DNA from 2 places in the Paenibacillus sp. FSL R5-0749 genome. Region 2 is predicted to be linked to the other one. Evidence: riboswitches for the same ligand, from Rfam matches in the RefSeq annotation. Region 2 holds a riboswitch; the other holds the start of a gene.
What was found. Region 2 has a riboswitch for cobalamin ahead of nikB (nickel ABC transporter permease). Riboswitches for the same ligand answer to the same signal wherever they lie in the genome.

Region 1 (3,193 bases), 820 kb from region 2:
CATTTGATCTGTACTTTGTCTGTTGGGGACTGAAGCGAATGATTCCGAAAGTTTCCGGAAAGGTCATGACTGGTCCAGTGGCACTGTTAGGCTTTGTTTGTGCATTCTGGTTTTTCAGAAACGCCATTCAGTTGTATCGTTTTACCCGGGAATGGACATGGATTGCAATTGTTTTTGAAGTACTGTTCCCGCTTGTGCTGTTTCTTTTCCTTCGTCCTCGCAAAAAGGATAAAAAAGAATCTGCCCACCAGAAATCGGGAGAGCAGTCCAAGAAAGAGAAGCTTGAACAGGGACAAGAATCCACTGATTCGGAGAAGAACGGGGAGAAAAGAAGGCAGGATCGTCATGGGGGAGAACTCCAACCTTCCTGATACATTCCATCAAAAATCCTTATAGATGAACGGGCAAAAATAGGGTAAGCACAGTTTCGCTTCACAGAAGTACCCTGTATACTGTAGTCAGACTGATGAACATTCGGCTGGACTAACGGGGGGAACATGAATGGCTCAACATTTGGCAGGTGTGCGTGTAGCATTGACAGGACCACGAAAATCGAAAGAAATGTCCATACTGGTTGAAAAAATGGGGGGAATTCCGCTTGTGCGACCGGCACAGGGGACGGTATTCCTGGATGATCGGAATATCAGGGATGGGCTGGTATCCTGGATCTCAGACCCGCCAGACTGGGCGGTGTTAACGACGGGTATGGGATTGGATGCATTGTTTGAAATGGCTGAGGATATGGAAATTGCGGGACAGTTTTTGGATGTATTATCGGAATCCTCCATTGCAGCGAGGGGATACAAGACGGTGAATGCGCTCAAAAAGCGCAGATTAACGCCCCTGGTACGGGATGATGACGGTAGCACGGACGGGCTCATTCGAGAATTCACCCCGCATGATCTCGCAGGGAAAAAGGTCATATTACAGCTTCATGGGGAGACAGCTCCCAAACTCGTTGCATGGTTGGAAGAACAAGGTGCAATCGTCAGACAAGTGCTACCTTACCGCCATGTACCGCCGGAAGATGCAGAGCTGGAACAGCTGTTGAATGAAATTCTAAAGTTCGAGGTAGATGCTGTTGCGTTCACAAGTGGACCCCAGGTCAGATTTCTGACGCAATATGCGGCCTCCAAGGACAAGCTTGAGCCGTTGCTTGCCGCTTTCAGACAAGGCGTAATTCCTGCATCCGTAGGTAAAGTTACAGCAAACTCCATGCGTGAAGAAGGCATTGAGGCGCTGGTCATTCCGGAGGAAGAGAAGATGGGTGCACTCATCGTTGAACTTGGACGTTACTTTTCCGCAGGGCGTGCAGACAAGGTTGGCGGTCAGCAATAAAGGTTGAGTCGTTAACAGAAACGAACTCAATGCAAGGGTTGTTGGATGGTTATAACGAATGGGATATGCATAGGTTATTCCGGGTTCTGATCCGATTTTTGGATCAGGACTTTTTTCTGTTTTGTCTGAAAATAGAAGAATGGATAAGTATCATAAGCATGGACATTATTTCCTGCACGGTGTTATTATGAAAACAATATTGAATGAAAACAAGCAAGGTGCTCTTGCGTGCAGCAAGAGGTAACAGGGAATCGGGTGAAAGTCCCGAGCGGTCCCGCCACTGTAATGGTGAAGCCCTTTTTGATCCAAGTCACTCGGAAAGCCGGGGAAGACAGAAAAGGAAGCTGATGATCCAAAGCCAGGAGACCTACCTTGCATGTGTCACCAAACCCTTCGCGGAAAGGAGTGGTGTACGAAGAATCAGGAATTGGGCGAACAATCGGTTCGCCCGGCTGGCCCCTCCAGGCCACATAGTCACAGGACTACCCTTCGGGAGTCTGGGGCTGTGTTCTTGAGTGTACGTACATGCGTATCCCATCCGTTACAAGGATGGGATTTTTTTGTTTTTTTAGATAAATGCACATCCTTGCGATACCTACCCTGTGTCGGGAAATTGCAGGTAGAGGAATAGATTAGTTGGATCATAACGGTTGATGTAAGAGCCTTGTTCGATAGTCTGAGTAAACAGAGCTGACGAGTTGAACATGCAGTACAGCGGGGGAGAAGGTCGGCATAGCCGCCCTTCTTCACTGTTTAGATCAGTACGACAAGTGTGATGAAGGAGGAGAAATCATGCAAGATCAAGGCAAGCTGCTGATTATCGGGTTCGGCCCGGGAGCAATGGAACATATCACCAAGCGGGCACTCGAAGCACTTCAGGAGAGTGAGGTAATTATCGGATACAACACGTATGTGGATCTTATTCGCCCTCTGTTGAACGGGCAAGCGATTGTACGTACAGGCATGACGGAGGAAGTAAGCCGTGCACAAGAAGCGGTTCGACAGGCGGAGATGGGCAAAATTGTTGCCGTAATTTCCAGCGGTGACGCAGGTGTGTATGGTATGGCTGGACTGGTGTACGAGGTGCTGATGGAGCAAGGTTGGAAGCCGGATACGGGTGTTGCCGTCGAGGTTATTCCGGGCGTATCGGCCATTCAGTCCTGTGCATCACTGCTGGGTGCCCCTGTCATGCATGATGCATGTACGATCAGCCTTAGTGATCACCTTACGCCGTGGGAGACCATTATTCGCCGGGTTGAAGCCGCAGCTTCTGCTGATTTTGTCATTGCCCTGTACAATCCACGCAGTGGACGGCGCACACGCCAGATCGTGGAGACACAGGAAATGATCCTGCGTTATCGTGACCCACAGACCCCCGTAGGTCTGGTGAAAAGTGCATACCGTGAGCGTCAGGACGTTGTCATGACCACACTGGAGGATATGCTGAATCATGATATCGGCATGCTGACGACCGTGATTATCGGCAACTCTTCGACCATGATGTACGAAGGACTCATGGTCACCCCCCGCGGGTATCAGCGGAAATATACGCTGAACACCGCGGAACAGTCGCTCAGACCTCATGAGCGACTACGCACGGAAGCCGAGCCATGGTCGCTCGGCGCAAGGGAAGCCCGCGCTGCCGCCTCCGGCGAGGCAGCGGGCGAGAGCGCGGCCAGCGCTGCATCGGCCGCGCAGCCACAGGCGGAGCCAGCCCTGCGCGGCGCAAGCGCCGGAGCGGGCACGGCTCCGCAAGGGCAGCCGCCCACTGGGGCAGCTGCCATTATGCCTGCGGCAAGCTCGGCGAGCGGCGCTGGCACCGCCGTGCTTGCCGGCGAGCGACCTGCGCCCGTTG
Region 2 (3,193 bases):
GTCGAACCCTTGTCCGTACCCGCCGACTTCTCCATTGCACCAGACGAGGTCGATGGATTATTGGCGGTGCCACAAGCTGCAAGCAAGAACACAACCAACATGGATATGAGGGTGAGCAACATTGATTTTTGAAAATTCCTCTTCATTCTGGTTCCTCCAGTTAAGCAGTATTTTTCTTGGGATCAAGCACATCTCGCAGACTGTCTCCCAGTAAATTAAAAATAATGACGGTGCTGAATATCGCCAGACCTGGATAAACCAACAGCCATGGTGCAGTCTGCAGATATCTTCTGCCTTCATTTAACATGGCCCCCCACTCGGGGTTCGGTGGCTGCGCGCCAAGCCCAAGAAAGGACAACCCCGAGATGGACAGCATCATGCCTCCCACATCCATCATCGCCATGACGATGATTGGAGACATCATATTGGGCAGGATCGTCCTGCCGATGATCTGTATTTTACGTGCTCCGCTGAAAGCAGCGGCAGCGACATACTCCTTTTGCTGAAGGGAAATCACCAGGCTTCTGGCCATCCTTGCATACTTCGCCCACCAGACAACCGACAGTGCCAGAACCGTATTGAACAATCCCGGCCCAAGCATCCCCACCACAGCGATCGCAAAAATAAGCCCCGGAAATGCCATTAATGTATCAGACAGGCGCATGAGCACCATATCCGTCACCCCCCGAGCGAAACCGGCGATGACTCCAATCGTTACACCTAACACAAACACGATGCCAATCATCATAAAGGTGAGCAGCAGCGAGGTACGTGCACCGTACAGAAGACGAGATAATACACAGCGGCCCAGTTGATCGGTTCCAAGAGGATACTCGGCGCTGGATGGCTGCAACACTTTGGCAAAGTTCGTTGCAAGTGGGTCGTGTGGTGCAAGCAGCGGTGCAACCATGGCAAGAATAATCCAGAAGGCGGTCAGAGACAGCAGGAAGGTGAACCAGCGATTCTGCAGTAATACCAGTCTGAAGGCTCTCATCTATATATCCACATCCAGTCGGATTCGGGGATCACGAAGATGAGTCCATATATCAACCAGCAGATTCAGGGCGACATATATGATCGCCATCCAGATGACATATCCCTGAATCAGCGGATAATCCCTTGTGAAAATCGCATCTACAGCCATCTGTCCAACACCCGGCCACACAAATAAACTTTCCACAATCGCTGCACCACCTAACAAAGCACCTGTTGTCATACCCATAAGGGTAACGATCGGCAGCAGGGCATTGGGAAGAATATGACGAAAAATAATGATCGATTCCTTCACACCTCTGGATCTGGCTCCGATCACATAGTTCTGGCTTGTCTCCTCAAGCAGGATCGCACGAATCTGTCTGCTGTACTGGGCAACAAGTGGAATCGCGAGTGTACATGCAGGTAGAATCAGGCTGTACCATCCGGAATTGCCCATCACCGGCAGCAGCTTCAGCTGTACGCCGAAGACCAACATGAGCAACATACCCAACCAGAAGCTGGGCATCGATAATCCGGCAAAAGAGAACAGACGAATGACGTGATCAAGCCATTGGTTACGATAGACAGCCGACAGCATCCCCAATGGAAAGGAAACCAGTATAACCAGAAACATGGCGCTTCCTGTTAGCCAAAGCGTTGCCGGGAGCCGTGCCATCAGCACGTCCAGCACTGGACGATTGTATTTATATGATGTACCGAAGTCCCCAGTCATCACCTGTCCCAACCAAGTCCCGTACCGATAGAGAAAGGGCTCGTCCAATCCAAGCTCCGACCTCACCTGCCTGACCAGCTCATCAGATGGCGTTACCCCTGTAGACATAAGCATAAGTCTGGCTGGATCTCCAGGAGACAGGTAGGTTAGCAGGAACGTCAGGAACGTGATGCCGAACAATACGACTACCAGTTGCATTAATCGTTTAATGATATATCTGCTCACGTGTTCAAACGTCCTTCCCCAAAACTTTATGTATATGCCATGATGTTCTCCGTCCATAGCAAAAAAGGCGTCCCTCTCCGTGTTACTGGATGAGGACGCCTTAAATAAACAGATTTTCAGAAAAAATCATGCTCTCTAAACACCTTCCTATCTCCCGTAGGGTACTACTGTGTTTGTTAAACCTGGCAGGTCTCCTGGCTCCAGAATCATCGTCACTTGCAGCTCCTTCCCGGTCTAAACCAGTGGATTATCGCTACCTAACTCCTCTGTTACAGTGGCGGGACCGCGCCGGTATTACACCGGACTTCCCTATTAAGCTTTCACCCTGACGGGCAAAGCACCAAGTTCCACATATTCAATTACACTTCTGTATCAGTATAGCGGGACAACGTTTAATGATCAAAACTTTTCTTTCAAATTTGAAACACTAGGTGCGTCTAATCGCGAATTCTCGACCCCTTCGGAGATACGCCCGTCACACGCTTAAACATCTTGGAAAACAATAATGGGTCCGTATAACCGACAGAATGGGCCACTTCACTGACCGACAGCCCTGGATTCTGAAGAAGTTCGGCAGCACGATTCATACGGTACTCCAGAAAAAATGACTGTAGCGACATGCCATATCGCTCTTTGAATAATCCCGATAGATATGTGCGATCCAGCCCCACGGCTTGGGCAATATCCAGTATGGAGGTTCGCTGACTGTACCTGTTCTCCATAAATTGCACCGCCTGCCGGATGTATGTTTCTTTGTTTGAAAGGAGCTGCCCGACCTCTTCCTTCACAGGTGAAGAAGAGATTAATTCTGCCATCAAGCGGTACAAGAGACTCTGGTTCAACACATCACCTTCCGGTCGCGTGGAAGCTTGGACCATCTCCGTATACAACTGTTCCATCGTAATCGTATCATGGACATCATATATCGGGCGCTCCGGGCTCAGTTGGGCACGTTGCATGAATGCTTTGGCTTGTACACCTTTGAAACCGAACCACGAATACGTCCAGGGCTCCTTGGGATCTGCCTCATAATGAATAAGCGTATCCGGGAAAATGATAAAACCCTGTCCCTCGCTAAGCTTGTATTCCTGGTCCCCCATGTACACGATGCCCCGTCCTTCATGGATGTAATGCACAATATAGGAATCACGTACACCCGGTCCCCAATAATGGGCGGGTTCACACGCCTCCCACCCGAAGAACAACAAGACAAGTTCCATCTGTGTCCAGTCCGTGGCTACCACATTCATCTCTATTTTT

Region 1: it holds a riboswitch for cobalamin, as region 2 does, so the genes downstream of both, cobJ (precorrin-3B C(17)-methyltransferase) here and nikB (nickel ABC transporter permease) in region 2, are expected to answer to the same signal.

The regions. Positions count from the first base shown of each region.
Region 1 is NZ_CP152005.1:6,227,787-6,230,979, reverse strand. Features, by position in the region: gene MKY85_RS27780 (endospore germination permease) at 1-371, shown strand, start outside; gene MKY85_RS27775 (uroporphyrinogen-III synthase) at 502-1,338, shown strand; cobalamin riboswitch at 1,538-1,728, shown strand; gene cobJ (precorrin-3B C(17)-methyltransferase) at 2,131-3,193, shown strand, end outside.
Region 2 is NZ_CP152005.1:286,783-289,975, reverse strand. Features, by position in the region: gene MKY85_RS01310 (ABC transporter substrate-binding protein) at 1-146, opposite strand, end outside; gene nikC (nickel transporter permease) at 161-994, opposite strand; gene nikB (nickel ABC transporter permease) at 995-1,933, opposite strand; cobalamin riboswitch at 2,100-2,293, opposite strand; gene MKY85_RS01295 (AraC family ligand binding domain-containing protein) at 2,371-3,193, opposite strand, start outside.